DNA from 2 places in the Mycobacterium adipatum genome. Region 2 is predicted to be linked to the other one. Evidence: predicted binding sites of a transcription regulator. Region 2 holds the regulator's gene; the other holds the start of a gene.
What was found. Region 2 encodes LexA, which represses DNA repair genes until DNA is damaged. Its sites were predicted from a motif close to CGAACANNTGTTCG; they were not measured.
Positions count from the first base shown of each region.

Region 1: A7U43_RS08920 (error-prone DNA polymerase) is a predicted target of LexA. The motif match lies at 4,678-4,691, and genes of this name have one in related genera.

Region 1 covers NZ_CP015596.1:1,862,040-1,878,267, forward strand. Annotated here, with positions in the region: gene A7U43_RS08900 (APC family permease) at 1-1,211, shown strand, start outside; gene A7U43_RS08905 (HNH endonuclease signature motif containing protein) at 1,219-2,532, opposite strand; gene A7U43_RS08910 (hypothetical protein) at 2,626-3,066, opposite strand; gene A7U43_RS08915 (IS481 family transposase) at 3,282-4,550, opposite strand; gene A7U43_RS08920 (error-prone DNA polymerase) at 4,705-8,001, shown strand; gene A7U43_RS08925 (TIGR03667 family PPOX class F420-dependent oxidoreductase) at 8,005-8,415, opposite strand; gene A7U43_RS08930 (nitroreductase family protein) at 8,439-9,080, shown strand; gene A7U43_RS08935 (tRNA (cytidine(34)-2'-O)-methyltransferase) at 9,081-9,533, opposite strand; gene A7U43_RS08940 (class I SAM-dependent methyltransferase) at 9,574-10,179, shown strand; gene A7U43_RS08945 (HAMP domain-containing sensor histidine kinase) at 10,390-12,954, shown strand; gene A7U43_RS08950 (roadblock/LC7 domain-containing protein) at 12,963-13,388, shown strand; gene A7U43_RS08955 (DUF742 domain-containing protein) at 13,397-13,780, shown strand; gene A7U43_RS08960 (GTP-binding protein) at 13,842-14,363, shown strand; gene A7U43_RS08965 (pentapeptide repeat-containing protein) at 14,360-14,920, shown strand; gene A7U43_RS08970 (TetR/AcrR family transcriptional regulator) at 14,936-15,520, opposite strand; gene A7U43_RS08975 (acyl-CoA dehydrogenase) at 15,624-16,228, shown strand, end outside.
Region 2 covers NZ_CP015596.1:3,945,639-3,961,866, reverse strand. Annotated here, with positions in the region: gene A7U43_RS18790 (PE-PPE domain-containing protein) at 1-706, opposite strand, end outside; gene A7U43_RS18785 (thiolase family protein) at 845-2,050, shown strand; gene A7U43_RS18780 (Zn-ribbon domain-containing OB-fold protein) at 2,054-2,470, shown strand; gene A7U43_RS18775 (acyl-CoA dehydrogenase) at 2,480-4,699, shown strand; gene A7U43_RS18770 (TetR/AcrR family transcriptional regulator) at 4,707-5,276, shown strand; gene A7U43_RS18765 (molybdopterin guanine dinucleotide-containing S/N-oxide reductase) at 5,273-7,549, opposite strand; gene A7U43_RS18760 (acyl-CoA dehydrogenase family protein) at 7,647-8,804, shown strand; gene A7U43_RS18755 (LGFP repeat-containing protein) at 8,920-10,989, shown strand; gene lexA (transcriptional repressor LexA) at 10,997-11,671, opposite strand; gene A7U43_RS18745 (LysM peptidoglycan-binding domain-containing protein) at 11,893-12,390, shown strand; gene nrdR (transcriptional regulator NrdR) at 12,466-12,927, shown strand; gene A7U43_RS18735 (PhzF family phenazine biosynthesis protein) at 12,929-13,627, opposite strand; gene A7U43_RS18730 (alpha/beta fold hydrolase) at 13,641-14,663, opposite strand; gene A7U43_RS18725 (proteasome assembly chaperone family protein) at 14,669-15,643, opposite strand; gene sthA (Si-specific NAD(P)(+) transhydrogenase) at 15,744-16,228, opposite strand, start outside.

The sequences.
Region 1 (16,228 bases), 2.1 Mb from region 2:
GGGGGATGGTGGTGGCCTCGATCATCGTGCTGTCCAACCTGGCCGCGATCGCGGTCGAGTTCTTCTATCTATTGATCGCCCGGGTGGCCGGTCAGCCCGGGATCGCGGACCTCGCGGGAAACAAGCCTGTCAACATCATCACGACATTGGTGTTCATCGCGCTCGCCACGCTGATCGCCAGTCGCGGAATCACCACCAGTGAGCGAGTTCAGTACGTGCTGGTGGGCTTCCAGTTGCTGGTGCTGGTGGCCTTCGCGGTCGCGGCTCTCGTCCATGTGAGCCGAGGCGATGCCCCGGCCGGGCTGAGTTTCGATCTGGACTGGTTCAACCCGTTCACCGGGCTGACCCTGGCGGTGTTCGCCGTTGGGCTGACCGGTTCGATCTTCGCGTTCTGGGGCTGGGACACCTGTCTGACCCTCGGCGAGGAATCCAAGGACCCGACGAAGGTGCCCGGACGGGCCGGGTTGCTCTGTGTCATCTCGATTCTGGTCACCTACCTGCTGATCGCGGTGGCGGTGATGATGTACGCCGGCACCGGCGAGGAGGGCCTGGGGTTGGGCAACCCGGAGAATTCAGAGAACGTGTTCGGGGCGCTGGCCGACCCGGTGCTGGGACCATGGTTCGGACCGCTGCTGTACCTGGCGGTGTTCGCCTCCTCGGTGGCGAGCTTGCAGACCACCTTCCTGCCCGCCGCCCGTGCCATGCTCGCGATGGGGGCATACAAGGCCTTCCCGGCCCGCTTCGCAGAGGTGAGCCCGCGCTTCCTGACGCCGGTGTACTCCACCGTGGTCGCCGGGGTGGTCACCGGCGGGTTCTACACGGTCGTGAAATTGTTGTCCGACAACGCACTCTGGGACACCATCGCCGCGCTGGGCATCATGATCTGCTGGTACTACGGCATCACCGCGTTCGCGTGCGTCTGGTTCTTCCGCCGGGAACTGTTCGACAGCGTTCACAACATCGTGTTCAAGCTCGTCTTCCCGCTGCTGGGCGGGCTCATGCTCGCGACCGTCTTCGTCATCGCGATCGGCGAGAGCATGAACCCGGAGAACGGCAGCGGCGCGGCGATCGGCGGTATCGGCCTGGTGTTCTTCATCGGGTTCGGGATTCTGGCGCTCGGCGCGGTGCTGATGCTGGTGATGCGTTCGCAGCGCCCGGACTTCTTCACCGGGCAGACGCTGCGACGCGATACTCCGGCGTTGCAGGAATAGCGCAGCGCTAGTTCATCGACGCCGGTGGCGGTTCGAATGGTGTGTACCACCACCATTGGGCGCGTTCACCCTTGGGTCCGGGGCACGGTGGTACATCGGGTGCCGCCGTGGTGGGTGGGCGGGCCAGTGCGGTGTTGGTGAGTTCCTCGCCGTCTTCGTCGGTGACTTTCAGGGTGTCGGCGGGCCCGGTGAGGGTGATGCCGCCGCGGTGATGCAGGCGGTGATGAAACGGGCAGAGCAACACCAGATTCCACAGTTCGGTGGGCCCGCCGTCCTCCCAGTGCACCAGATGATGGGCATGCAACCCGCGCGTCGCCGCGCACCCGGGCACCACACACGTGCGGTCGCGGTGCTCCAGCGCTCGGCGCAGCCGCCGCCCCACCGTCCGGGTGGTCCGCCCCGCCCCGATGGGGCGACCGGCGTGTTCGAACCACACCTCGCAGGTGGCATCACAGAACAGGTACCGGCGGTCGGCATCGGAGAGGGCCGGGCCCAGGTGCAGCGCGGCGACCCGCTTCTCGACATCGAGGTGCATGACGACGGTGGTGTGCTGCCCGTGCGGACGCTGCTGCACGTCGGCATCCCAGCCGGCCTCGACCAGACTCATGAACGCATCGACCGCGTTCGGGAACGGGGGCGCCTGCCCGGAAATCGTGGTCTCGGCGTCGACGTCGTACTGATCCCCGTCCTGCGGATCAATCGCGTCTTTGGGGTCGTGGTCGCGTTTCCAGTCCGCGATCAGCTTGTCTCGGTGGGACTGGTGGGCGGTCTCGAATTTCGCGGCCTCCACCGTGGGCAGCCGGATCCGGTAGGTGGTGTAGTCATCGCTTTCGATACGGCTGAACGACCGCTTCGGTTCGGGCTTGGGATCGGGTTCGGGACGCGGTTCCTGTTTGACCGCGGTCCGCAACTGGCTGACCGTGGCGTGCTGCACCAACTCCGCGTAATGCTCATCGCAGCCCGGCCCGCCGCGTTCGGCGATCACCCCGATCTGATCCAGCGACACCCGGCCCTCGCGCAGGCCCGCCGCGCAGCGTCCAAGCTCTGACAGCCGGTGCGCCACCGCGACCATGGTCTCGGCCCGCCGCGGGCTCACCCCGGCCTTCCACGCCACCAACCCCGCCAACGAGCGACACCCGGTGGCACCCCACAAGGAGTTTCCATCGGCGCTGCCCGCGCCGTCGATCTCGGCGATGATCTCCACCAACCGGCCATCGATGGCATTGCGCTGCCCGGTCAACTCCGCCATCTTGTCGAACAACACCTCGATACGCTTGGGCGCGAACCGATCCCGATCCAAAGGCGCTGTCGGAGGCGGCATATGACCATTATCGCAAAGGGGGCTGACATGTCCCGGGCTCGACGGCGGTGGTTGCGGGCATGCCGCGTGGGCGAACGTCGAGCGCGCCGCGTGTCAGGACGGACGCTGAGGCGGTGTCGTGGTCGGTGCGGGAGGCATCCCGCCGGGCCCCATCATCCCGCCCGGCCCCATCATCCCGCCGGGGCCCATCATCCCGCCGGGTCCTATCATGCCGCCAGGCCCCATCATGCCGCCGGGTCCCATCATCCCGGGGCCCATCATCGGGCAACCGTCCCGTGGTCCCTGCGGCCCCATCTGATAGCTGTGGTGGTAGCCGCGGGTCCAGCCGTGGTAGCCGCCGGGCCCGCCGCCGATGACGATTCCGGCGACGAAAACCACGGTGACGACGAACAAGACGCCGGTGATGGCGCCGACCCACGCCAAGACTTGGTAGAGCCGACTGGGGCGATGCTCGGTGTGCGTACGGGGTGGTGGTGCCACCGTTGCCGACTCCGCGGCGGGGGTGGCATTCGGGGTGTCCGGTGTGTCAGTCATGGTCGGTGTACCTCCGTCGGTGGACTCGGCTGGGGTGTGCCGGCCGCCCCAGCCTCGGTGCCGGATTCGCCTGGAGACCTCCAGCACCTGTCAGTGTGCGACCGGGTCGCGCGCGCGCCTAGGGCCAATAGGCCCCACTTTCGACGGACGGGCGCTGTGATGTCTCAGGACATCGGTGACAGTTCTGTATCAGGACATCGGTGACAGTTGATGTATCAGGACATCGGTGACGGTTTCTCGTTCTTGGGGCGCGGACCACGGGGGCGTCCGTTGCCGACGTACTTCACCCCCGGTGCGGGTCGGGTGTGTTCGATGAGGACTTCGCCGTCCAGGTCAGCCACGGTGATCTTCTCGCCGTCGATGACCACCAAGACCTGTTCGAAGCCGCGCCCGCCGTCGACTTGATAGCGAACTCCGGCGAGGACGAGGGTGCCCCCGCTGGTCAGGGTTGCGACGTTGGTGCCGGCAGGCAGGTCGGTTGGCGCAGACCTGCGCGGTGTGGTGACCGCTGGACGAACCGGCGCGTCGGGCCTGGGGCGCGGCGGGTCAGCTTTGGCGATTGCCTCCCAGGCCGTGCGCGGTGTGACGCGTCCAGGCAGCCCTTGGTGGGGGCGTTCGGTGTTGTAGATGTCGTCGAACGCATCGACCTGGGCCTGCAACTCGGCCAGCGTGCTGGCAAGCGGCTGCTTGTCGAGGTAGCGGAACAAGGTCTGATGGAAGCGCTCGTTCTTGCCTTGCGTGGTGGGCTTGTCGGGCTTGCCGGTGATTGCCTGAACCCCTAGCCGCGAGAGGTGCTTGACGAGTCGGCCGAGGTAGCCACGCCGCGAGGGATTCAGCGCAATTCCGTTGTCCGACAACAACCGTTGAGGAACACCACAGGCTGCTACACCCTTGTCAAACACTGCGATGGCCGCTTCGGCAGTCTCTGTCCACGCCACATGGGAGGCCACCGCGTAGCGGGAGTGGTCGTCGATGAGCTGGAAGATCACACACGTGCGACCACCGGTGAGTACGTACTGCGTGGCGTCGACTTGCCAGCACGCGTTCGGGGCCGAGTAGACGAACCGTCGCCATGCCGAACGGGGCTTCTTCTTGGGCTCAAGACGAGCCACACCGGCCTCACGGAAGATCCGTGCCAACGCCGCGATGGAAGGGACCTGCGGCAAGCCCATCGCGTGCATTTTGTCGTACACGCTGATCGGTCCATGGTCGCGGCCGGACGCCTCCAGAGCGGCACGCACGGCCACGGCCTGCTGCCTAACCTCCTCAGTTAACTTCGACGGACTCGACTTGGGCCGCCGAGACTTGGGTTCGAGCACCTCGGCCTGCCCATCGGTCTTCGCGCGCTGACGTAACGCGTAGAACGACTTTCGGGAGATGCCGTGCTCGGCGCAGAACGTCGAGACCGCCCCACGCGGCGCGTCATCAGGCCACTGTGAGATCGCCAACCGGACACGAGGATCGATAGGTTCATTAACAGCCACCCCCGCAGCCTCGGCGCAGAAGTGTCACCACCAAGACCCCTCAAAGTGTCACCGATGTCCTGATACAGAACTGTCACCGATGTCCTGATACATCACATCGGCAGTCGGGGAGCACACCTGGACATATCGAACAGGTGTTCGATAGAGTGGTTCGATGGGTTGGCATAATGGGCCGCCGAGCTGGGCCGAGATGGAGCGGGTGCTCAACAGCAGGCCGCGCGGCAAGCCGCGGCGGTCCGGCCTTCCCCTGGAGCCCCCCGGTGACGGCGGGGACAGCCCCGCCTGGTCGCGCAAGCGTGGCGCGTACCAGCCGGAAGGGGTACGGCGTTCCGGCTCCTCGGTGCCGTATGCCGAGCTGCACGCGCACTCGGCCTACAGTTTCCTCGACGGCGCTAGCACCCCCGAAGAGCTGGTGGAGGAGGCTGCCCGGCTGGATCTGCGGGCCATCGCGCTGACCGACCACGACGGCCTCTACGGGGTGGTGCGTTTCGCCGAGGCCGCCCGCGAACTCGACATGGCCACCGTGTTCGGCGCCGAACTGTCGCTGGGTAACGTGCCTCGCACCGAACAGCCCGACCCGCCCGGGCCGCATCTGTTGGTGCTGGCCCGCGGCCCGGAGGGATACCGGCGGCTGTCGCGCCAGATCTCGGCCGCGCACCTGGCCGGCGGCGAGAAGGGTAAACCGCGGTACGACTTCGACACGCTCTCCGAGGCTGCCGGTGGGCACTGGCATGTCCTTACCGGTTGCCGCAAAGGTCATGTCCGGCAAGCGTATGCAACCGGCGGACCGGACGCCGCGGAGCGGGCGCTGGCCGACCTGGTGGACCGGTTCGGTGCCGACCGGGTCAGCGTCGAACTCACCCACCACGGACATCCGCTCGACGACGAACGCAACGCCGTCCTGGCCGCGTTGGCGCCCCGGTTCGGCCTCGGCGTCATCGCCAGCACCGGGGCGCACTTCGCGGTGCCGGCACGGGGCCGGCTGGCGATGGCGATGGCGGCCATCAGGGCCCGCAACTCGATGGACGATGCGGCCGGGTATCTGGCCCCGCTGGGGGGAGCGCACCTGCGGTCGGGGGAGGAGATGGCCCAGCTGTTCGGCACTCAGATTGCCACGGCATCAGCAGAATTGGGTGAACAGTGCGCGTTCGGGCTGGCGTTGATCGCCCCCCAACTCCCGCCGTTCACCGTGCCGGACGGGCATACCGAATCGAGCTGGCTGCGACAACTGGTGCGCGACGGGGCCCGGGAACGCTACGGTCCGCCGGACCGGGCCCCCAAGGCCTACGCGCAGATCGAACACGAGCTGTCGATCATCGACAAGCTGGACTTTCCGGGTTACTTCCTGGTGGTGCACGACATCACCCGGTTCTGCCGGGAGCGCGACATCCTTTGCCAGGGAAGAGGGTCGGCGGCCAACTCGGCGGTCTGCTATGCGCTCAAGGTCACCAACGTCGACCCCATCGCCAACGAGCTGTTGTTCGAACGGTTCCTGTCCCCGGCACGTGACGGCCCACCCGATATCGATATCGACATCGAATCGGACTTGCGCGAGGACGTCATCCAGTACGTCTATGACACGTACGGTCGTGACTACGCCGCCCAGGTCGCCAATGTCATCACCTACCGGGGCCGTAGCGCGATCCGCGACATGGCCCGCGCCCTCGGCTTCTCCCAGGGCCAGCAGGACGCCTGGAGCAAGCAGATCAGCCGGTGGAACGGCCTGGCCGACTCGCCCGACGTCGAAGACATCCCCGAGCAGGTGGTCGACCTGGCCACCCAGATATCGAATCTGCCCCGGCACATGGGCATTCACTCCGGCGGCATGGTGATCTGTGACCGCCCGATCGCCGATGTCTGCCCGGTGGAATGGGCCCGGATGGCCAACCGAAGCGTGTTGCAGTGGGACAAAGATGACTGTGCGGCAATCGGTTTGGTCAAGTTCGATCTGCTCGGCCTGGGCATGCTGTCGGCCCTGCACTATGCCATCGACCTGGTGCGTGAGCACAAGGGGCTCGACGTGGACCTGTCGAAGTTGGACCTGTCCGAACCTGCGGTCTACGAAATGCTGCAGCGCGCCGATTCCGTCGGGGTGTTCCAGGTCGAATCCCGGGCGCAGATGGCCACCCTGCCCCGGCTCAAGCCGCGGGTCTTCTACGATCTGGTGGTCGAGGTCGCACTCATCCGGCCCGGCCCGATCCAGGGTGGGTCGGTGCACCCATATATCAAGCGGCGCAACGGTGAAGAAGAGGTCGTCTACGACCATCCGTCGATGGAACCCGCGCTGCGCAAGACTCTCGGTGTGCCGTTGTTCCAGGAGCAGCTGATGCAGCTGGCGGTGGACTGTGCCGGGTTCAGCCCGGCCGAGGCCGATCAGTTGCGCCGGGCGATGGGCTCGAAACGGTCCACGGAAAAGATGCGGCGCCTCCGCGGCCGGTTTTATGACGGGATGCGTGAGCGGCACGGCATCACCGGCGAGGTGGCCGAGAAGATCTACGAAAAGCTGGAAGCCTTCGCCAACTTCGGTTTCCCGGAGAGTCATTCGCTGAGTTTCGCCTCGCTGGTCTTCTATTCATCCTGGTTCAAGTTGCATCATCCTGCGGTGTTCTGCGCGGCGCTGCTGAGGGCCCAGCCGATGGGTTTCTACTCACCGCAGTCGTTGGTCGCCGATGCGCGCCGGCACGGCGTGCTGGTGCACGGCCCGGATGTCAACGCCAGCCTGGCGCACGCCGGCTGTGAGAACCGCGGGCTGGACGTGCGGATGGGGATGGGCAGCGTCCGCCACATCGGTGATGAGCTGGCCCAACGGATCGTCGACGAACGCAGGGCCAATGGGCCGTTTGCCACGCTGTTGGATCTGACGGCCAGAGTGCAGCTTTCGGTCTCGCAGACCGAGGCGTTGGCCACCGCCGGTGCGCTCGGTTGTTTCGGCATCACCCGCCGGGAGGGACTGTGGGCTGCCGGCGCGGCCGCCGCTGAGCGGCCGGACCGGCTGGCGGGGGTGGGATCGTCATCGCATATCCCGCCGCTGCCCGGGATGAGTGCGCTGGAACTGGCCGCCGCCGACGTCTGGGCGACCGGGGTGTCACCGGACAGTTATCCGACCCAGTTTCTGCGCGAGACGCTCGACGAGATGGGGATCGTGCCCGCCGATCGGCTGCTGTCGGTGCCGGACGGCACCCGCGTGCTGGTGGCCGGCGCGGTGACACACCGGCAGCGACCGGCGACGGCACAGGGGGTGACGTTCATGAATCTGGAGGACGAGACGGGCATGGTCAACGTGATGTGCTCACGCGGGGTGTGGGCCCGCCACCGCAAGCTGGCGCAGGCCGCGTCGGCACTGGTCATCCGCGGGATCGTGCAGAACGCCACCGGTGCGGTGACGGTGGCCGCGGACAGGATGAGCCCGATCGACCTGAGGGTGCGGTCGCGGTCGCGGGACTTCCAGTGACCACTACTCCGTCGGCGTCGTCCACACCTTCTCGATACTGATCCGCAGGCGGGTGCTGAAGTTGCCCATCGACTCCGTCAGCCCGAACTGGTCGGACAGCTGTCGGTACTTCGCCCAGTACGGTGCATCCTCGCGGAGATCGATGCCCTCGGCATCCACCCGGGCCGGCCCGCCGACCACGATGATCCCGCCGCCGTTGCCGTCGGAGTCCAGGTTCAGGCTCACCTGCGGATGGTTACGGACGTGGCGCACCTTGGCCGCGCCGGGCTCGGTGTACACCACGATGTCGGTGCCGTCGAAGAAGAACCACACCAGTTTGGGCACCGGCTGTCCGGACTTCGCGACCGTGGTGAGCCAGCCGTAGCTGTCGGATGTCAGCCGGTCGATGATCTCCGGTGTCAGGTCTGCAGTCATGCCCGCGAATGTAGTCTCGCCCTATGACACTCAACCTGACCGCGGATGAAGTTCTGACCACCACGCGTTCGGTGCGCAAGCGGCTCGATTTCGACAAACCGGTGCCGCGCGAGGTGCTCCTGGAATGTCTGGACATCGCCCTGCAGGCGCCGACCGGTTCCAATTCCCAAGGCTGGCAGTGGGTTTTTGTGGAGGACGAGGAGAAGAAAAAGGCGATCGCCGACATCTACCGGGTCGCGGCAACGCCCTACCTCGATGCGCCCAAACCCCAGTACGGCGACAGCCGCGACGAGCGGACCCCGAAGGTCGTGGACTCCGCGAAGTACCTCAACGATCACCTGCACGAGGTGCCGGTGATGCTGATTCCCTGCCTGGAGGGCCGGCCCGACGGTGCCCCGGCCGGCCTCAGCGCAGGATTCTGGGGGTCGCTGATGCCCGCCGTCTGGAGTTTCATGCTGGCGCTGCGCAGCCGCGGCCTCGGCTCGGCGTGGACATCGCTGCACCTGATGGGCGACGGCGAGAAGCAGACCGCCGAACTGCTCGGCATCCCGTTCGACAGGTACTCCCAGGGCGGCCTGTTCCCGATCGCCTACACCAAGGGCACCGACTTCAAGAAGGCCAAGCGGCTGCCCGCCGAGGAACTCACCCACTGGAACACCTGGTAGTCACACCGCGCCCGTGAACCCCTGCTGGCGCCACGCCTCATAGGCGGCGACGGCCGCGGCATTGGACAGGTTCAGCGAACGCCGTCCGGCCAGCATCGGGATGCGCACCCGGGCGGTGATGTGCGGATCGGCCAGGGTCTGTTCGTCCAGGCCGGTCGGTTCGGGTCCGAACATCAGCACATCGCCGGGCCGGTACGCGATCTCGGCAAACGACCGGTCGGCGTGCGCGGTGAATGCGTACACCCGCGCCGGACCGATCGCCGCCCACGCCGCGGCCAGGTCCGGGTGCACCGTCACCGACGCCAGGTCGTGATAGTCCAGCCCGGCCCGACGCAGCTTCGGTTCGGACAGGTCGAAGCCCAGCGGTTCCACCAGGTGCAGGTGGCATCCGGTCCCGGCCACCATCCGGATCGCGTTGCCGGTATTGGGCGCGATCCGCGGGGAGAAGAACATCACGTGAAACACAAGCACACCCTTCCTCAATAATGGCCCCATGGTCGAGCAGAGCATCTGGATGCAGAAGGTCGCGGCGGACCCGGGGCACTCGCAGTGGTACATCGACCGCTTCCGGTCCATGGCACGCGCGGGCAAAGACCTGGCCGGCGAGGCCCGGCTCATCGATGCGATGGCCCGGCGCGGCGCCCGCATCCTCGACGCGGGCTGCGGCCCCGGCCGGGTGGGCGGCTACCTGGCCGCCGCCGGACACGACGTCGTCGGCGTCGATGTCGACCCGGCACTGATCGCGGCCGCCGAGGAGGACCACCCGGGTCCGCGCTGGCTGGTCGGCGACCTCGCCGAACTGGACCTGCCCGCCCGCGGCATCACCGAGCCCTTCGACATCATCGTCTCGGCGGGCAATGTGATGACCTTCCTGGCGCCGAGCACCCGCGCCCGGGTGCTGAGCCGGTTGCGTGCGCACCTCGCCGACGAGGGACGCGCGGTGATCGGGTTCGGCGCGGGCCGCGAGTACGAGCACACCGACTTCCTCGACCACGCCGCCCAGGCCGGGTTGGTGCCGGATCTGTTGCTGTCCACCTGGGATGTGCGCCCGTTCGCCGAGGGCGCCGACTTCCTCGTCGCCATCCTGCGGCCGGCATAGGCGCCCTGCGCGCGGGGAACCCGCGCCGACCCCACCACGGGTGCGCAACGTAACGGTCACGAACTGTGCCCGTTCGCGCTCGAGGTATGGATACCGCTGTCCGCGACTGCCATACTCGACGAATTGCCAGGCGTGCCACGCCGGCCCCATCGTGGGCTCAAGCAGCAGGAAGCATATGAACGCGTCCCAACCGATACGCGGCCGGCTCTGATGACGAGCTTTGCCGCGCCGCACACCGATGACGAATCACGCAGCGCCACAACACAAACCGTGAAGCGCCCGGCTCGGTGGGCGCTGAGCAACTGGCCCGTCGGCTGGAAAGTGTTTGCCATCGTGCTGGTTCCGCTGGTGCTGGCGGCGACATTCGGCGGGCTGCGCGTCTACGCCGGGTTCACCGAGGCCGCCGATCTGCGGCTCGCGGCCGACCGCGCCGATATGGTGCCCGCGATCGTGGAGTACATGGCCGCCCTCGATGCCGCGGTGCTCGCCGGCGGTGCTGACGCCCAGCCCGCGCTGAGCGCATTCGACACCAGCCGCCAGGCACTGCAACGCCAACTCGACGAGACCGCTGTGCTGCCCGATGTGGACAGCGGTGTCACAACGATCCTCCGAAATGGCCAGGACCTGGTGAACCGGGTGAGCGCCAACTCGATCGGCCTGCGCGACCGGGTCACCAACTATGCGCCCATCCTGCTGACCGCCGAGGACGCCATCAACGGCTCGGTGCGCGTCGACGACGCCCAGATCCGCACCGAGACCCTGGGCCTGTCCCGCGCTGTCGGTGCCCGCGGCCAGATGATGATGCAGCAGCTGCTGGTCAATCTCGGTGGTGAGGTGCCCGAACCCGAGCTGCGCACCTCCATGAACACCGTCGCGGGCACCGAACCGTCCACGCTGTTCGGCATGAGCCAGATCCTCGGCGTCGGCTCGGCCGAGGCAAAGCAGCTGCAGGAGCAGTTCATCCGGCGGATGGCGATCATGGCCAACCCGACCGCGGTGCTGGTGAACAATCCCGAGCTGAGCCAGTCCATCGCGGCCACCGACGGGATCGCCGACGCGCTCATCGCCGAGACGACGTCATCGGTCACCGCCGCGGTGGCCGAACAGGCGGCCGCGCAGCGCAGTACCGCCATCCGGGACGCCGTCGTGGCGATCGCCGCGATCGTGGTCGCGCTGCTGATCGTCGCGCTCGTCGCGCGGTCATTGGTCCGGCCGCTGCGCCGGCTGCGCGACAGCGCGCTGAAGGTCGCGCACACCGAACTGGCGCGCGAGCTCGAGCAGGTGCGTAGCGGGGGAGACCCGGGCCCGGTCCGTCCGATCCCGGTGCACACCACCGAGGAGGTCGGACAGGTCGCGCACGCGGTCGACGAACTGCACGAGCAGGCCGTCCTGCTGGCCGGCGAGCAGGCCCGGCTGCAGCTGCAGGTCAGCGACATGTTCGAGACCCTGTCGCGGCGCAGCCGGTCGCTGGTGGACCAGCAACTGGCACTGATCGACCAGCTCGAGCGCGATGAGCAGGACCCGCAACGCCTGGAGCGGCTGTTCCGGTTGGACCATCTGGCCGCCCGGATGCGTCGCAACGGTGCCAACCTGCTGGTGCTCGCCGGGACCAACGTCACCCGCGAGCACGCCGAGCCGGTGCCGGTCAGCGCCGTGGTCAACGCCGCGGCCTCCGAGGTCGAGGAGTACACCCGGGTGGTCACCGACGAGGTGCCCGACTGCGATATCGGCGGCACGGTGGCCGCCGACCTGGTGCATGTGCTTGCCGAGCTGATGGACAACGCGCTGCGCTACTCACCGCCGGATTCACAGGTGCGGGTGTCGGCGGTCCGCGCCGGCAACGGGGCACTGGTCATCGAGGTCGCCGACCGCGGACTGGGCATGGCTGAGCCCGATCTGCGGGTGGCCAACACCCGCCTGCAGTCCGGCGGTGAGGTCAATCCCTACACCGCGCGACACATGGGCCTGTTCGTCGTCGGCCGCCTCGCCGCCGCGCACGGACTGGTGGTCCGGCTGCGCAGTACCGATGTCGGTGACGCGAGCTCGGGTACCACGGCCGGGGTGTACGTCCCCGAGGAGTTGCTCGCCGGGGTGCTGCCCGTTGCGGTCGTCACCGATTTCCGTCCGGCACCGGTGACCGAGGTGCGCCACGTCGCACCGGCGCAGCCCGAACCCGTTCCACCGGAGTCGATTTCGGAAGTTCACGCCCCGACCCCGGTATCTGTTCTGCCGCAACGCAGCCCGGGTGCCAGCGGGTTCCGGTCCGCGTCGACCGAGGCCGATTCGCAGCAGTGGCCCACCGAGCCGACCCCGGTGCACGCGCCCGAACAGCCGACCCCGGCACCGGCGGACACCTCGGCGTCCTTCGCCGCACGTGGCCAGGCGCACGCGAAGCTCGAACCCGCCGATACCAGTTCCGCCGACGACGCCATCTACCAGAAGATGCTGTCGGAATGGCTGGTCGACCCGACCGATCTGGGCACCAGCGCCGATCTGGATTGGCAGTCGGTGTGGGACCACGGCTGGTCGGCGGCAGCATCGGCCGAGGAGGCACCCGTCACCGAACACACCGCCGAGGGTCTGCCGGTCCGTACACCCGGCGAACGCCTGGTGCCCGGTACCGGCGAGATCGGTGAGACCGGTGCACCGGTAGCATCTGAGCCCGGCGACCCCGGCCCGTTGCCGGATCCCGAGGCCGTGCGAGCGAGCCTCAGCAGCCATTTCGGTGGGGTGCATGCCGGTCGGTCGCACACCCGCGACACCGGAGGATCATGAGCAACGCGATGGCGGGGGACAACGCCGCGGCCGAGCGAACGACACAGCGCGAATCACTGGACTGGCTGGTGTCCAAGTTCGCCCGTGAGGTCGCCGGTGTCTCACACGCGGTGCTGGTGTCGGCCGACGGTCTGCTGATGGCGGCCAGCGCGCACATGCCGGCCGAACGCGCCGACCAGCTGGCCGCGGTGGCCTCGGGGCTGGCCAGCCTCTCGACCGGTGCGGCGCAGCTGTTCGAGGGCGGCCACGTGATGCAGTCGATTGTCGAGATGGAGCACGGCTATTTGTTGTTGATGCGCGTCGGCGACGGATCCAACCTCGCCACGCTGGCGACCCGATCCTGCGATATCGGCCAGATCGGCTACGAGATGGCCGTTCTGGTCGAACGTGTGGGCAACGTCATCCAATCGTCGCGTCGGCGCCACCACGCCTGAGGCCGCCGATGGAGCCGCCCGACGCCTGGGAGTCCGCCGATCCGGTGGACGTTGCGGCCATGGTGCGGCCCTATCGGCTGACGGCCGGGCGCACCGATTCGCATCTGGATCTGCCGCCCGAGGCCCCGGTCCAGACGCTGCAGGGTGCACCGGCGCACCGCTGGCCGGCCAGCGACGTCCGGGCCCGGATCCTGGCACTCGGCCGGCACGGACCGTCGGTGGCCGAGATCGCGGCGCGGCTGTCGCTTCCGCTCGGTGTCGCGCGTGTGCTGATCGGCGACCTCGTGTCCGAGGGGTATCTTCGGATACACACGACGCTGGGCGACACCGCCTCCGCCGACGAACGTCGTGAACTGATCGGGAGGACGCTGCGTGGCCTTCGGGCACTTTGAGGGGCCCCGGAATCAGGCGGGGCCCTCGACCGGTCGCTCGGAGCGGCCGGGCGCGACCAAGATCGTCGTTTCCGGCGGGTTCGGTTCCGGCAAGACCACATTCGTCGGCGCGGTCTCGGAGATCATGCCGCTGCGCACCGAAGCGCTGGTGACCACGGCGTCGGCCGGGGTCGACGGTTTGGACGCCACCCCGCACAAGAACACCACCACGGTGGCGATGGACTTCGGCCGCATCACCCTGGCCGAGGATCTGGTGCTCTACCTGTTCGGGACCCCGGGCCAGCGACGCTTCTGGTTCATGTGGGACGACCTGGTCCGCGGCGCGATCGGCGCGGTCATCCTGGTCGACATCCGTCGCCTGCAGGACAGCTTCGCCGCCATCGACTTCTTCGAAGCACGTGGTCTGCCGTTCCTCATTGCCATCAACGAGTTCGACGGGGCGCCAAGCTATCCGGTCTCGGCCGTGCGGCAGGCGCTGGCGTTGCGCGAGGACATCCCGATCGTCAGCGTGGATGCCAGAGACCGGCATTCCGCGCGGGCCGCCCTGATCGCGGTCGCCGAGTACGCCCTGGCCGCGGTGTGACCGACGACCAGGTCTGGGTGGACCGCGAGTTCACCGGACACGACTTTCGCGACGAGGACCTGAGCCGGATCCGTACCGAGCGGGTGGTGTTCGACGAATGTGATTTCAGCGGTGTCGATCTGACCGAGTCCGAGCACCACGGATCTGCGTTCCGCAACTGCACCTTCCGCCGGGCATCGTTGCTGCACAGCACGTTCCGGCAGTGCAGCCTGCTGGGCCCGGTGTTCACCGAGACCAGATTGCGGCCGCTGCGATTCGTGGAGGTCGATCTGTCACTCAGCGTGCTCGGCGGGTGTGACCTGCGCACCGTCGACCTGTCGGACTGCCGGTTGCGGGAGGCGAACCTGGTCGGGGCGGATCTGCGCAAGGCCGTGCTGACGCGGGCGGACCTCAGCGGGGCGCGGGTGCAGGACGCCAAGTTCGACGAGGCGGACCTGCGCGGCGCCCGCACCGATCCCACGTTCTGGACGACGGCGAAAGTTCGTGGCGCGCGGATCAATATCGAACAGGCACTGGCCTATGCCGCCGCGCACGGGTTGGACGTGCACGGTGAGTAGCGGCCCGCGAGGGGCTCAGCGCACCATGCGTTCGGCAACCCGGGCATAGACCTCGCCGAGCTTGTGCGCATCGCGGTGCTGGCGCGACGGGAACCACCGGCACACATCGACGCACAGCGATGAGATGGCCATCACGATCTCGTCGACGCTGTCGACGTGGAACTCGCCGGCGGCTACCCCGTCGGCAACGATGGCGCTGATCACATCGGTGACCCGGTGCCGCAACGGGGCTATCGCGCGGTAGTGCAGCGGACTCAGACCGTGCAACTCGTACTGCACCACCCGGGCCTGCTTGTGGTTCTCGGCGTGCCAACTGGCGAATGCGGCGACGACCGATCGCAACCGTTGGGTGCAACTCGCCTCCGGTGAATCCGCGCTCTCCAGCGCCGAGAGCAGGCTGCTGTGTCCTTCGAGGGCGATGGCGTAGAGCAACTCTTCCTTGGACCGGTAGTGCGGGTACATCGCGGTGGCACTCATGTTGAGCCGCTTGGTGATCTGGCGGGTGGAGCTGCCGCCATAACCCGACTCGGCGAAAGCTTCGATGGCGGCACGTCGGATGCGTTCCGCTGCCGCGGAATCCGCGCTTCGATCGCTGGCCATGTCGGCTGGATCCTACATGCCTTGACACGGGGCGGGGTCGGGATGCAATATTAGCGAGCGCTCATAAAATGAGCAGTCGCTAATATTTACGAAGGGTCCGGGCATGGCGGAGTTTCTCTCACGGCGCGATATCGACTTCCTGCTGTTCGACTGGCTCGGTGTCGACGACCTGGTCAAGCACGAGCGATTCGCCGAGCACTCGCGGGAGACCTTCGACGCGGTTCTCGATCTCAGCGCGGCCATCGCAGGCAAGTGCTTCGCACCCCACAACAAGACGTGCGACCAGAGCGCACCGTCGGTGGGCGCCGACGGCACCGTCGTGCTGATCGACGAAATCAAGGACGCGCTGGACACTTTCGGCGAGGCGGGCCTGATGGCCGGCGCCTTCGACGAAGCCCTGGGCGGCATGGGTTTGCCGACGGTGGTCGCCCAGGCGTCGATGACCTTCTTTCGGGCGGCCAACCCCAGCATCACCTCATACGCGTTCCTGACGGTGGGCAACGCCAACCTGCTGGTCGAGTACGGCACCGACGAACAGATCGACACCTGGGTGCGGCCGATGCTGGAGGGCCGCTTCTTCGGCACCATGTGCCTCTCGGAGCCCGACGCCGGCTCGTCGTTGGCCGACATCACCACCCGGGCGGTGCCCGCCCCCGACGGGACCTACCGGATCACCGGAACCAAGATGTGGATCACCGGCGGTGACCA
Region 2 (16,228 bases):
AGAAGCCGGCGATCGCATTGAGGACGGCCAATGCGTTGATCGGGTAGAGCGGGAAGTCCGCGACACCGTCGTACCGGAACGCGATATCGGTGGCGCAGATGTGGTCGCAGGTGTCGGTCGGAGCGGGCAGCCCGAAGGTGGCGTCGAGAATCGGCACATGTCCCAGGAACGCGAGCCGTTCGAACAGACCGCCGTTGGGCCGGTTGGTGTTGCCGATCATCACGAACGACAGGTAGGTCTGGTCCTTGGGCAGCCCGGCCAGGTTGCGCTTCTCCCGGCTGACGATGTTGCCGCCCTGGGAGTAGCCGAACATGACGACCGGGGTGTTCGGCGGGTCCTGCGCCAGGGTGTCCACCAGGGTCGCGTTCAGGGTGGCCAGGCCGTCGCCGGTGGACACATCCCATTTGGCGCCTTTGAGCCCGCCCCACCCGGGCAGCGGGATCGGCCAGAACTGCGCGGGGTAGTCGATGCCCTGCAGCGCGCAGTCGTTGTCCGCGGTGCACGCGGGGTTGAACGGTGCGATGTAGTAGTCGCGGGCGTTCTCCAGGTAGCCGGTGACGATATTGGCGTTCGGCGTGCCGGTGCCCGGCACGATGAGCGCCGTCGCCGCCAGCGCGACGGCCATCGTCAGCGTCGAGGCGACCGTGATGAGAACCGCTGCCAGCAAGGTCAGCACGGTCGTGATGAACCGTCGTGTACTGCGCATCTGTCACCCCCGGGTAAGAGCCAATCGGATCGTCGCACCCTGGGCGGCCGGGCGTTGACGGAACCGAAAATCCACCCCGAATTGAAAGTAGAATCTCATTCTAATATTGTCATGTGACCGATCCGAGGGGAGCACCACATGGGCCTGCGAGGCGACGCCGCGATCGTCGGCTTCCACGAACTGCCCGCCACGCGCAAGCCGACCGGCGCGCCCGAGTTCATCCTCGAGCAGTGGGCACGGCTGGCCGCGGCGGCGGTCGCCGACGCCGGATTGACGGTCGACCAGGTGGACGGGCTGGTGACCTGCGGGGTGATGGAGTCCCAGCTGTTCGTCTCGTCCACCGTTGCCGAGTATCTCGGGCTGGCGGTCAATTACGCAGAACTCGTCGATCTCGGCGGCGCGTCCGGCGCGGCGATGGTGTGGCGCGCCGCGGCGGCCATCGAATTGGGGATCTGCCAGGCAGTGCTGTGCGCGATCCCGGCCAACTACCTCACCCCGATGTCGCCCGAGCGTCCCTACGATCCGGGTGATGCCCTGTATTACGGCGCGTCCAGCTACCGTTACGGCTCACCGCAGGCCGAGTTCGAGATTCCCTACGGTTATCTCGGGCAGAACGGGCCCTACGCGCAGGTCGCTCAGATGTACGCCGCCGCTTATGGTTACGACGAGTCGGCGATGGCCAAGATCGTGGTCGACCAACGGGTCAATGCCAACCACACCCCGGGCGCGGTGTTCAGGGACAAGCCGTTGAGCATCGCCGACGTGTTGGACAGCCCGATCATCGCCTCGCCGCTGCACATGCTGGAGATCGTGATGCCGTGTATGGGCGGGTCGGCCGTGCTGGTCACCAACGCCGAGCTGGCCCGCAAGAGCCGCCACCGGCCGGTGTGGATCAAGGGATTCGGCGAACGGGTGCCCTACAAGTCGCCGGTGTACGCCGCGGATCCGTTGCAGACCCCGATGGTGACGGTCGCCGAGTCCGCGTTCGGGATGGCCGGTGCCACGCCGGCCGATATGGACATGGTGTCGATCTATGACTGCTACACCATCACCGCGCTGCTGACCCTGGAGGACGCCGGGTTCTGTGAAAAGGGCAAGGGCATGCAGTTCGTCACCGACCACGACCTGACGTTCCGTGGCGATTTCCCGATGAACACCGCGGGCGGCCAGCTCGGCTACGGCCAGCCCGGTAACGCCGGGGGTATGCACCATGTCTGCGATGCGACCCGCCAGCTCATGGGGCGCGCCGAGGCGACCCAGATCGCCGACTGTCACCGGGCTTTCGTGTCCGGCAACGGTGGCGTGCTCAGCGAGCAAGAAGCACTCGTGCTGGAGGGGGACTAGATCGTGAATGACGCACTGGCGCGCCCACTGCCGCTACCCACCCCGACGTCGGCCCCGTTCTGGGACGGCCTGCGCCGGCACGAGATCTGGATCCAGTTCTCGCCATCGCTGGACGCCTACGTGTTCTATCCGCGCGTGCTCGCACCCGGCACCCTCGCCGATGATCTGCAGTGGCGCCAGATCTCCGGTATGGGCACGCTCGTCAGCTTCGCCGTCGCGCAACGACCGGTCGCGCCGCAATTCGCCGACGCGGTACCGCATCTGCTCGCCGTCGTGCAATGGGACGAAGGCCCGCGGCTGGCCACCGAACTCGTCGGCGTCGATCCCGCGCACCTTCGCATCGGCATGGCGGTCTCTCGGGTCTTCGTCGATCACCCCGCCGCCGACATCACCCTGCTGCGCTACACCGCGGCGCACTAGGAGGCTCTCGTGGTCGTGGCACTCACCGATGAACAGGTCCAGCTCACCGACACCATGGCCGGGTTCGCCCGCCGGCACGGGGGACTGGAACTGACCAGATCACAATTCGACGCGATCGCGGCCGGGCACCGGCCCGACTTCTGGCCGGCCCTGGTGAACCAGGGTCTGCATGCGGTGCACCTGCCCGAGGAGTTCGGCGGGCAGGGCGGCACGCTGGCCGACGCCGCCTGCGTCATCGACGCGGCCGGTTACGGACTGCTACCGGGCCCGCTGTTGCCCACCGTCATCGCCGGTGCGGTGGTGGCCACCGCGGACACCGACCGGCCCGGCACCCGTGCCCTGCTGGCCGGTATCGCCGACGGCCGCACGGCGGCGTTGCTGCTACCCGGGGACGGGGAGATCCGGGCCGGCGCCGGTGCCCAGGGCTGGGAACTGAGCGGCTCTGCCGGCCCGCAACTCGGCCTGAGTTCCGCGCAGCAGCTGGTGGTCGGCGCCAAAACCGCTGCCGGCGAGACACTCTGGTTCGCCCTGGACGCGAGCGCACCGGGCGTCACGGTGCAGGCGCAATCACCGACCGACCTCACCCGCGATGTCGGCACCCTGGAATGCGACCGCGCGCCGGCCGAACCGCTGCCCGGTATCGACGAGCGGACCGCCCGGGGCATCGCGGTCGGCCTCATCGCCGCCGAAGCCGCGGGCATCGCGCGTTGGTGCGTGGACAATGTCGTCGCCTACCTGAAGGTGCGCGAGCAGTTCGGCCGCCCGATCGGCACGTTCCAGGCCCTGCAGCACAAGGCGGCCATGCTGTTCATCAACAGCGAACTCGCCGCGGCCTCGGCGTGGGATGCGGTACGCGGCGCGGGCCAGTCGGCCGTCCAGCACCACATCGCGGCCGCCGGCGCCGCGGTTACCGCCATCGGTGGGCTGCCCGAACTGGTGGTCGATGCGCTCACCATGTTCGGCGCGATCGGCTATACCTGGGAGCATGACCTGCACCTGTACTGGAAACGTGCCATCAGCCTGGCCGCCGCCATCGGACCGGTGACGGATTGGGCACGCGCCCTTGGTGATCCGGACCTACCCGGGCGAGACTTCACCATCGAGCTCACCGCGGTCGAGCCGGATTTCCGCGCCGGTGTCGCGGCGGCACTCGACGCCGCGGCGGCGTTGCGCAACGAGAGGCCCGGTCGGCAGAACCCCGAATATGCGGAGTACTGGACCGGCCCGCAGCGCACCGCGCTGGCCGATGCCGGCCTGGTCGTGCCGTATCTGCCCGCACCGTGGGGTCTGGATGCCTCACCGGCGCAGCAGTTGATCATCGACGAGGAATACGACAAGCGACCCCACCTGGTGCGGCCGTCGCTGGGCATTGCGCAGTGGATCCTGCCCACGGTGCTCACCGCGGGCTCCGACGCCCAGCGCGAGCGGTTCGCGGTGCCCACGATGCGTGGCGAGATCGGTTGGTGTCAGCTGTTCTCCGAACCCGGTGCCGGATCGGATCTGGCCGCGCTGTCGACCAGGGCGACCAAAGTGGATGGCGGATGGGTGATTCAGGGCCAGAAGGTATGGACATCCTCGGCGCAGCGTGCCGACTGGGGTGCCCTGCTGGCGCGTACCGATCCGGAAGCCAAGAAACACAAGGGTATCGGGTACTTCCTCGTCGACATGAGCACCCCGGGAATCCGGGTCCGACCGCTGCGCACCGCCAGCGGAGACGAACACTTCAACGAGGTCTTCTTCGACGACGTTTTCGTTCCCGACGAGATGCTGGTGGGCGAACCCACCGCGGGCTGGTCCCACGCACTGGCCACGATGGCCAATGAACGGGTGGCGATCGGCGCCTACGTGAAGCTGGACAAGGAAAGCGAGCTGCGCGCCCTGGCCCGCCGGGCCGGCGCGGCGGATGTGACGGTGCGCCGGGCGCTGGGGGAGGTCCGGGCGGCGACCAATGCCATCGGCGCACTGGCGGTGCGCGACACCCTGGGCCGGCTCGCCGGGCACGGCCCGGGCCCGGCGAGCAGCGTCGGGAAGGTCGGCACCGCGCTGCTGGTGCGCCGGGTGACCGCCGACGCGCTGGTCTTCAGCGGGCGCGCGGCCATGGTCGGCGGCGGCGAGCAGCCGGCCGTGGGGCAGAGCCTGATGATGCCCGCCGAGGTCATCGGCGGCGGCACCATCGAGATCCAGCTGAACATCATCGCGACGATGATCCTCGGGCTGCCGAGGAATTGAGGCCGCCATGACCGACATGCCCGGCTACAAACAGGCCCGCCGGTCGCAGATCGTGGCCGCCGCGCAGGCTCTGCTGAAGGCGCAGGACTACGACCACATCCAGATGCGTGATGTCGCCGACGCGGCCGATGTCGCGTTGGGCACGCTGTACCGCTACTTCAGCTCCAAGGAGCATGTCTACGCCGCGGTGCTGATGGACTGGGCGCAGCCAGTATTCGCGCCCGCAGTCGCCGACACCGGCCCGGCGGAGCGGCGGGTGCGGGAGAAGGTCCGCGGCATCATCGCCACCTTCGAGCGTCGTCCCGGCTTCTTCAAGGTCTGCATGCTGTTGCAGAACACCGCCGATGCCAATGCGGCCGCCCTGATGGAGGACTTCGCCGCGATCGCCCTGCGGGCCCTGTCCGCGGATTTCGCCTCACTGGGCGACCAGGAATCCGCGGACACCGCGATCATGCTGTGGGGCATCGTCAACACCATGCTCTCCGGCGCGCTTCTGCACGGCAAACCGATCGCCGACGCGTACCGGGTCGTCGACGCCTTCGTCGACCTCGTCGCACCGCGATTGTCCCCGGGTTAGCGGATCACCGGCGGCTCATGCGCCCGCACCGGTGGCAGGTGTTGGGTGAACTTCTCCAGCTGCACCAGCACATGGGCGCCGGTGCAGCCACGGGCCAGCGCCGAGGTGCCGATGTCGTCGGTCAGCACATTCGGGTTGCCGTGCACGCACAGCGAATCCGGGTCGCCCGGCTCGAGCGGATCGAACCAGGCGCCGGTGGACAACTGCACCACCCGCGGGCGCAGCCGGTCGTCGATCACCACGCCGGCCAGGCAGGCGCCGCGGTCGTTGAACACCCGCGCCACGTCCCCGTCGGCCAGGCCACGGTCGGCCGCGTCCGCCGGATGGATCCGGATGGGTTCGCGGCCTTGTACTTTCGACTGCTGGCTGGTGGCGCCACCGTCGAGCTGGCCGTGCAGCCGGCTGGCGGGCTGGTTGGCGATCAGGTGCAGCGGGTAGGTCCGCGCGCGCTCACCGCCCAGCCACTCGGTGGGCTCGAACCAGGCCGGGTGGCCCAGGCAATCGTCGTACCCGAAGCTGTCGATCTCGGCGGAGAAGATCTCGATGCGGCCGCTCGGAGTGTTCAGCCGGTTGGTGTGCGGGTCGGCGCGGAAATCGGCCAGCAGGGTCAGCCCGGGCTCGGTCGGCAGCCGTAGCTGCCCGTCGGCCCAGAATTGGTCGAAGGACGGCGCATCGAAGTCCACACCGGCCGACCACGTGGCATACAGGTGCGCCAGCCATTGCCGGGCGGTGCGGCCCTCGGTGAACTCGTCGGCGACGCCGAAGCGCCGCGCGAGTTCGGCGAAGGTGGTGTAGTCGTCGCGCGCCTGTGCGTAGGGCTCGACCAGTGCCGGCATCGCCATCAGCATCGGGTCATTGCGGGAGCCGGAGTAGTCGTCGCGTTCATAGGCGGTGGTGGAGGGAACCACGATATCGGCGTGCTTGGCCATCGCCGTCCAGTACGGGTCGTGCACGACGACGGTGTCCGGCCGGGCCAGCGCGCGGCGTAACCGGCCGATGTTCTGGTGGTGGTGGAACGGATTTCCCCCGGCCCAGTAGACCAGGCGGATATCCGGGAACGTCTGGCGCCGGCCGTTGTAGTCGTACTCCCGGCCGGGGTGCAGCAGCATATCGCTGACGGCGGCCACCGGAATGAACGTCGAGACCGGATTGTGGCCCTGCGGCAGCACCGGCAACGGGAAGCGCAGCGGTGCCAGCCCCGGTTCGTTCATCGATCCGTAGCCGTGCCCGAAACCGCCTCCGGGCAAGCCGATCTGGCCGAGCATGGCGGCCAGCGTCAGGCCCATCCACGGCGCCTGCTCGCCGTGGCGGATGCGTTGCAGCGACCAGCTGATGGTCACCAGGGTGCGGCCCGCGGCCATCCGGCGGGCCAGCGCGGTGATGTCCTCTCCCGCCAGCCCGCTGATCGTCGCGGCCCAGGCCGGCGACTTCGGCACGCCGTCGTCGGTGCCGAGCAGGTACCGCTCGAAACGGTCGTACCCGACACAGTAGGTGTCCAGGAACGCGCGATCGGCGAGGTCCTCGGTGGCCAGCACATGGGCCAGCGCGAGCATGACGGCCACATCGGTGCCGGGTCGTGGGGCGTGCCATTCGTGGTCGCCGTCGACATCGTCGCGCAGCGGGGAGAACGACACGATGCGCCCGCCCCGCTCCCGGAACCGGCGCAGCGCGTCGCGTGCCGGATGTGCGGTGGTGCCACCGTGGTTGATCCCGGTGTTCTTCAGCGCCAGACCGCCGAAGGCCACCAGCAGATCGGTGTGTTCGACGATCACCTCCCACTGCGTGGAGCGTTTGAACAGATCGTCATGAGTGCCCACCACCCGCGGCATGATCACCCCGGTCGCGCCGAGGCTGTAGGAGTGCCGCGAGGAGGTGTAGCCGCCGATGAGTTTGAGAAAGCGATGCACCTGGCTCTGCGCGTGATGGAACCGGCCGGCGCTCGCCCAGCCGTACGACCCGCCGTAGATCGCCTCGTTGCCGTGTTCGGCGATGATCCGTCGTAGTTCGCCGGCGAGCAGATCGGACAGTTCGTCCCAGGACACCGCCACGAACTCGTCATCGCCGCGACGAACACTTGGCCCCGGCCCGTTGTCCAGCCAACCGCGCCGAATCGCCGGGCCCGCGACCCGGGAGCGGTGCCGGATGGAACCGGGCAGGTTGCCCAGCAGGGGCGAGGGGTCGTCGTCACCGGCGTGCGGGCGCACGGCCGTGAGGTCGCCGGCACTGACCTCGGCGGTGAAAGCGCCCCAGTGGGCCAGGCTGGCTCGCGACACGCACCGATCCTAGAGCCCCGGCCGGCGGCTCTACCAACCATCTGGTTGGTATATGTTGGGCGCCACGCACCCTGATACCAGTACCGGAGGTCACACGATGGGCGTCGTCAAATACGACCGCACCCTGTTCGAGCCCGAGCACGATCTGTTCCGCGAGTCCTACCGCGCCTTCCTGGAGCGCCATGCGGCACCGTTCCGGGAGGAGTGGGAGAAGGCCAAGATCGTCGACCGCGAGGTCTGGCGTGAAGCCGGTAAGCAGGGCTTTCTGGGCATGGCCGTTCCGGAGGAGTTCGGCGGCGGCGGCAACCCGGACTTCCGCTACAACGTCGTCATCACCGAGGAGACCGCCGCGGGCCACCACAGCGGACTGGGTTTCACCCTGCAGAACGATGTCATCGCGCCGTACCTGATCGAACTGGCCACCGAGGAGCAGAAGCGGCGCTGGCTGCCCGGATTCTGCAGCGGCGAAGTGATCACGGCGATCGCAATGACCGAACCCGGTACCGGCAGCGATCTGCAGGGCATCAAGACCCGCGCCGTCCGCGACGGCGACCACTACATCCTCAACGGGTCCAAGACGTTCATCACCAACGGCATTCACGCCGATCTGGTGATCGTGGTGGCCTGCACCGACCCGGAGAAGGGCGCGCAGGGCTTCTCCCTGCTGGTGGTCGAGCGCGGGATGGCGGGCTTCGAGCGGGGACGCCACCTCGACAAGATCGGCCTCGATGCCCAGGACACCGCCGAACTGTCCTTCACCGATGTGCAGGTTCCGGTGGAGAACCTGCTCGGCCAGGAGGGCATGGGCTTCCTCTATCTGATGCAGAACCTGCCCCAGGAACGCATCAGCATCGCCGTGATGGCCGCCGCGGCGATGGAGTCCGCGCTCGAGCAGACCCTGCAGTACACCAAGGAGCGCAAGGCGTTCGGCAAGCCGATCGGCAGCTTCCAGAACAACCGGTTCGTGCTGGCCGAACTGGCCACCGAGGCGACCGCGATCCGCATCATGGTCGACGAGTTCATCCGGTTGCACCTGGACCGCAAGCTCACCGTCGATCAGGCGGCGATGGCCAAGTGGTACAGCACCGAGGCGCAGGTGCGTTTGGTGGACCGCTGCCTGCAGTTGCACGGCGGCTACGGCTACATGCGTGAATACCCGATCGCGCGGGCATTCCTGGACTCCAGGATCCAGACGATCTACGGCGGAACCACCGAGATCATGAAGGAGATCATCGGCCGCGGCCTGGGGGTGTGAAGGTCCGACACGCATAACGCGCAGGTGGCGATATCCCACGACTTCGTGGTCGGCTGACGCAAAGTTGACGAACGCGATACTTTCGTGTGGTTTTGCACGACTTCGGGGAGGACCGATGACCAGGCAGCGATCCCGGCTTAGCAGGATTGCCGGGCGGCTTGCGGTAGGGCTCGTGAGCGCCGGATTGTTCGCGTCGGTGTTGATGGCGCCGCCGGCCGTCGCCACGCCGGAAAGTGATGCCGACGCGGCGATCACCGCGGCCTGGGAGACCGGCGGCGGTGAGACCGGTCCGCTGGGCCCCAAGGACGGTGGCGTCTACCCGGCCGGTGACGGTTTCGGGCAGAACTTTGCCTCGGGCAAGATCTTCTTCACCCCCGATACCGGCGCGCATATCGTCTCCGGCGCGATCCTGGAGAAGTACGAGTCGCTCGGCGGTCCTGCCGACAGTGACCTGGGCTTCCCGACCATCGACGAGGGCCCCGGCCGGGCGGCCAACAGTCGCAACTCCACCTTCAGCGCGCCGGACAAGCCGGTCATCTTCTGGACGCCGGACACCGGTGCGCGGGTCGTGCGCGGCGCCATCAACCAGGCCTGGGATGCGCTCGGGGGTTCGGCCGGAGCGCTCGGCGTACCCAGCGAGGATGAGACCACCAATGGCGATGTCGTCACCCAGAAGTTCACCGGCGGTGAGATCTCGTGGAACCGCAAGACCAAGGCCTTCACCACGGTGCCGCCTGAGCTGGCAGGTCAGCTCGGGGCCATCGAGGTCCCCTCGGACGCCACCTCTGCCATCGCCGCCGCCCGCCGTGCCGCCGGCGGCGCACTCGGGCCGCTGGGCGCCGAGGAGGGCGCGCAGTACGCGATCGGCGCCGACGGCGTGGGGCAGAACTACGCCGGCGGCAAGATCTTCTACAGCCCCGACACCGGCGCCAACGTGGTCACCGGACAGGTGCTGGCCAAGTACGAGAGTGTCGGCGGGCCGACCGGCGATCTGGGGTTCCCCACCACCAGCGAGGCCGATGGCGGACTGACCCCGCAGAGTCGGGTGGTCGAGTTCGCCGCGGAGGACCAGCCCGTCATCTTCTGGACACCCGATTTCGGCGCCGTCATCGTGCGTGGCGCGATGAACGCCGCATGGCAGAAGCTGGGTGGCGCCACCGGTGAGCTCGGGGCGCCGAAGGCCGACCAGACCGAGAACGGCGATATCGTCAGCCAGCAGTTCAACGGTGGTTCGATCTCGTGGGACCGGGCGGCCAAGAAGTTCAGCACCGAGCCCGCCGGTCTGCAGTCTCAGCTCGCCGGACTCGAGGTGCCGGGCGCGGACGCGCCGCAGGCCCCGGCGGACGGGCCGCAGGCCGACGGCGATTCCGGCAAGGGCGCCAGCTGGTTCTCCTGGTGGTGGCTGCTCGGCCTGATCCCGCTGCTCGGTGTGCTCGCGCTGATCGGCGTCGCGGTCCTGCGTAACCGCCGTCCCCGCGACGGTGACCACTTCGGTGACGGCCACTTCGACGACGGTCACCACGACGGTGAGGATCCCTACGAACGCGGCTACAGCGGCGGATACGGGGACCGCTACGAATCCGGGTACCCCAGCCGCCCGGAACCGGCTCCCTACACCCCGCAGAGCCCGTGGGCGTCGGCGCCGCCGGCCGAATCCGGCACCGAGGACGGTGACGACTACAGCGGTGACGACTACGCCGACGAGTACGACAGCGACGAGTACGACGGCGACGGATACGACGGCGACGGATACGACGCCGACGACCACGACGGCGAACCCGCCGCGGAGCGCGATGTCGACGCCGACGATCTCGAAGAGCTCGACGCCGAGCAGGATGCGGTGCTGAGTTTCGACGACGACCCGGACGCCGTGGACACCGCGCCGACGCGGATCGAGTCACCCACCGCGGTGATCGCGCCGCCGCAGACCGCGTACGAACCGGATTTCCCGAGTGGGCGTCACGCCGCGATACAGGACGACGAGCCCGAGGACGCCGGATGGACCTCGATGCGGCTGGCCACCGGTGACCGCTACCGGGCGCCGGAGGGCTACCCGATCAAGGCGGACACCAAGACCGGTTTGTACTGGGCTCCGGGGAGCCCGGGCTACCGCGACACCGAGGCCGAGATCTGGTTCGCCAGTGAGGAATTCGCCCGGACGAACGGATTCGTCCGGGCGGACTGAGGGTCCGTCAGATCTTGCGGATCACGGTGACGACCTTGCCGAGCACCACCGCGTCGTTACCGTCGATCGGTTCGAACGCCGGGTTGTGCGGCATCAGCCACACCTGACCGCGGGTTCGCTTGAAGGTCTTCACGGTCGCCTCGCCGTCGATCATGGCCGCGACGATATCGCCGTTCTCGGCGACGTTCTGCTGGCGGATGACCACCCAGTCGCCGTCGCAGATCGCGGCGTCGATCATGGATTCGCCGACCACCTTCAGCAGGAACAGCGAACCCTCGCCGACCAGCTCGCGGGGGAGCGGGAAGACCTCTTCGACGGCCTCTTCGGCCAGGATGGGGCCACCCGCGGCGATCCGGCCGAGCACCGGCACGAATGTCGGTTCGGGGAGCGCGTCCGACCCGGCCACATCGGTGGTCACGATGGGGGTCACCACATCGTCGGAACCGCGCACGTCCACGGCGCGGGGCCGGTTCGGGTCCCTGCGGAGGTAACCCTTGCGTTCCAGGGTGCGTAGCTGGTGCGCCACCGACGAGGTGGAGGTCAGGCCGACGGCGTCGCCGATCTCACGGATGCTCGGCGGATACCCGCGACTGGTCACGGAGGTGCGGATGACCTCCAGGATGGTGCGCTGACGCTCGGTCAGGCTGGAGCGTGCCTCAGGGGTTTCGGTGCTGTCGCTCATGTGCCCGAATGTAGTCGCCACCGCACAGATAATCAAACATGTGTTCGAGGCGTGTCGTGTTCGCCCTCGGCCCGGCGGGTGGCCGCGCGGGACGCGTCCACTTGTCGGTGCCCCGGTCTATCGTTTCGCAACAGTTCGATCACATGTTCTATTCATCGAACACATGATCGACTAGCATTCGAACACAGAAGCGAAAGACCCCTACTCGGAGAGGCGCTCAGATGACGATTCTCGAAGCTCGCCCGGACACTCGGCACAGTGCGTACGCCCCGGCTCGGTCGCCGCGGCCCGCAATGGCCGCCGAGGTGTGGCCCCTGCCCCGCGACGTCGTCGTGCGCCGGCGTCGTGTCCCATCCTCGCGCCGCCCCGGTGGTGCACCCCTGGGCCACCGCGGCAGCGGGGTGCTGATGTCCCGCGCCTCGCACCGGCGCCGGCCGATCACACCGGCCGCCACGGTGCTGCTGGCCCTGCTGGCCGGCGCAATCACCCTGTGGCTCGGGCTCGTCGCCCAGCTGGGCGGTCCCACCGAAGAGCCCGTCCAGCTGCCCACCCGCCTGTCGGTGGTGTACGTGCAGGACGGTGAGACGCTGCAGCACATCGCCCACCGGGTGGCCCCGGATGCGCCCGCGGGCCAGATCGTCGAGCGCATCCGCGAGCTCAACAAGCTCGAAACAGGCACGGTGCAGGCCGGGCAGACGCTCATCGCACCGATCGGCTGACGCGTGCTCTGCGGTACCCAGGTAGGCTCGACGACATTCGAACTGGTCGATCTGCGGTGCGGCGAAGGAGCGGTGATGCACTGTCCGTTCTGTCGTCACCCGGACTCACGTGTCGTCGACTCCCGGGAAACCGATGAGGGTCAGGCCATCAGGCGTCGCCGGTCCTGCCCGGAATGCGGCCGTCGATTCACCACGGTCGAGACCGCGGTGCTCGCGGTCGTCAAGCGCAGCGGGGTGACCGAACCGTTCAGCAGGGAGAAGGTCATCAAGGGTGTGCGCCGGGCATGCCAGGGCCGACAGGTCGACGATGATGCGCTCAACCTGTTGGCACAACAGGTCGAGGACGCCGTGCGGGCCGCGGGTTCGCCCGAGATTGCGAGCCACGACGTGGGACTCGCGATCCTCGGCCCGCTCCGCGATCTCGATGAGGTCGCCTATCTGAGGTTCGCCTCGGTGTACCGGTCCTTCACCTCGGCCGACGATTTCGAACGGGAGATCGAGGCGCTGCGCGCCCACCGTGTCTCCACCTCCGGCTGATTCAATCCAGTCGGACGCCGGCGTCGGCTACCACCCGGCCCGCGATCTTGACCCAACCCGCCGGGTCCCACCACGTACGAATCTCGGAGCCTCTGCCTTGGGTGATGAGCAGATCTCGGCTCAGGTGGTCGGTCATCCGTACCGCCGCCGCGCCGGTCGCCTCGTCCTCGGCGATGCCGAGGTGCGGCGCAAACATCCGGGACCGCAGAGCGCCCCGGCACTCGTCCGTCCACGCCCAGAGGTAATGCTCGACGTCGTCGGTGTAATCGGCGGTGTCGGCGGCCAGCACCTGCTCGACCGACTCCAGGTGGTAGATGGCCATATCGGGTGCCCAGTCCGATCGGGCGCTGATCACGGTCCACTCGCCGTCGGCTTCCGGCAGATACTCCACCTGCACCAGACCCGCCGGGACGTGCAGCGTCCGCACCGGTGTGCCGCGCTGCTTGAGCCACCACGCGGTGCCCACCGTCGGGTGCCCGGCGAACGGTAGTTCGGCGACCGGAGTGAAGATCCGCATGTGTGCGCTCGCCGCTCCCGGCTCCGGAAGATCGACGAACACCGTTTCGCTGTAACCCAATTCGGTGGCCACGCGTTGGCGGTCGGCCGGATCCACGGTCGCCGCATCGATCACGCCGAGGGGATTGCCGAACTCGCCCCGTGCATCGGTGAACACTCGCAGGACTGCAACATCGACGGCCATACCCCGATGGTAGTCAGGTGGCGCTGCGCTCGTCGGCGCCCATCGCGTCGAGCACGGCGACCCTGGTGTTCAGCGAACCGGTGATCGCGCGTTCGCTCATACCGGTGCGCAGCAGGCCGCGCAGCAGTTCGTGGTCGTACTCCGCGGGAATCGTGGTGTCGATGAAGTGCTGCACCACGTCGACGAAACGGTCAGGGTCGTCGTGAAAGGGGAAATGCCCGGATCCCTCGAAGATCTCCAGCGTCGAGCCCGGCATCGCGGCATGTGCGAGCCATGCGTGGCTGACCGGGATCACCGAGTCGTGGGTACCCCAGACCAGTTGCACGGGAACGGATTCGGTCAGATAACAGCGATCCAGCATGGTGACCACCTGGCCGCGCCAGTCCACGACAGCGCGCAGCGTCCTGGCGAACGCCGAGGATGCCGTCGGCTCGGGGAGATCGGCGAGCACGCGCAGGGCGTCGGGCAGATCGCGGCCCAGTCCGGTCGACCCGAACAGGGCCCCGCCGATGCGTCCGGCCGCCTGCAGGGCGGGCAGCACCAGCGGCAACCGCAGCAGCGCCAGCGCTTCGGTGGCCCCCGGCAGTGCCGCGACCCGCAGCGCCACATTCACGTCCTTGCTGACCCCGCCCGCGCCGACCAGCACCAGCCGGTCGACCAGCTGCGGAAATTGGTAGGCGAACTGCATGGCGACGCCGCCGCCCAGGGAGTGGCCGACGACGGTCACCCGGTCGATGTCCAGCACGCTGAGCAGATCGCGCATGCCGTTGGCGTAGGCGGCCACCGAGTAATCGGCGCGCGGCTTGTCCGACTGTCCGTGGCCCAGCAGATCGGGCGCGATCACCGTGAAACGCCGCGCCAGCATCGCCTGCACGGTGTGCCAGGTCGTGGAGTTGTCGCCGATGCCGTGGATCAACAGGATCGCCGGACCCGAACCCGCGACCCGGAACGCTCGACGATAGCCGTGGATGGTGCGGAACTGCAGGGCCGGAGAGATCTCCGGCACGCTGCGCAGGTTCGGCTTGCGATCGGTCATGTCGGTCACTCCTCGCCGTCGGTGAAGCCCTCCCCGAACTTGCCGTCCGCCTGCTGGGCGAGGAATTTCTCGAACTCGGCGCCCAGTTCGTCACCGCTGGGCAGTTCCTCGTCACGTGCCAGCAACGAGCGATTTTCCTGAGCGGCAACGAACGCATCGTACTGACGCTCCAGCTGGGCCACCACTTGAGCCACCTCGGCGCTGGCCTCGACCTGCTCGTTGATCTTGGTGTGCACCTCGGCGGCGGCCTCCCCGAGCGCGGCCAGGGGGATCTGCAGCGCCCCCGCCCGGGCTGCCTCGGCGAGCAGGGTCTCGGCGGCCGGTGGGTAGGCGGTTTGGGCCAGGTAGTGCGGCACGTGCACGGTGAATCCGACCGCGTCGTGCCCGTGCTGGCTCATCCGGAATTCCAGCAGGCTGGACACACTCGCCGGTACCTGAACCTCGCCGACCCACGGGGTGTAGTCGGCGATGAGCTCGGAATTTGCCGAGTGCGCGGTCAACGTGACCGGCCGGGTGTGCGGGACCGCCATCGGGATGGTGCCCAGGCCGATGGTCTGCCGCACGCCCAGCCGTTCGGCCAACAGCCGCACGGCGGTGACGAAACGCTCCCAGCGCAGGTCGGGCTCCATGCCGGCCAGCAACAGGAACGGGGTGCCGACGCTGTCGTGCAGCGCGTAGAGGTTCAGCTCGGGCTGGTCGTAGCTGGCGAAGTGATCGGTCTTGAACGTCATCATCGGCCGCCGTGACCGGTAGTCCAGCAGTTCGTCGATGGCGAACGACGCGACCAGCTCGGTGTCGAGGGTGTCCTTCAGATGCTGGGACGCCAGCTTGATGGCGTGACCGGCATCGGAAAATCCTTCCAGCGCGTGGATCATCACTGGCCCACGACCGTCCGTGGCGGACAGTTGTGGGGCAGGAAACTCCAGCTCGTACATACCGTTCTGCTCGGGCTGGTAATGCTGCTCCTGGTTATCGGCCATGTGGTTCACCTCCTGTTCACTAGTGTCTCGCACTTTGTCGCGGTGCTCGTGTGCGACCCCGGACATTGGTGCAACACAGGGGAGGTGGCGGGAAGTCCCGTCAGCTCTTGAACTGGCTGAGCGCGCGCAGTTTGTTCATCACGTCGAGTGCGGCGACCTTGTAGGCCTCGGAGAACGTCGGGTAGTTGAACACCGCGTCGACGAGGTACTCGACGGTCCCGCCGCAGCCCATCACCGCCTGGCCGATGTGCACCATCTCGGTGGCGTTGGTGCCGAAGATGTGCACGCCGAGCAGGCGTAGGTCCTCGGTCGACACCAGCAGCTTGAGCATGCCGTAGGAGTCCCCGGCGATCTGCCCGCGGGCCAGTTCGCGGTAGCGCGACACCCCGACCTCGTACGGCACGGAATCCTTGGTCAGATCGACCTCGGTGGCGCCGACATAGGACACCTCGGGAATCGAATAGATGCCGATCGGCTGAATCTCGGTGATCGAATGCGTCGGCTCGCCGAATGCGTGATACGCGGCGAGGCGACCCTGCTCCATCGAGGTGGCGGCCAGCGCCGGAAAGCCGATCACGTCGCCGA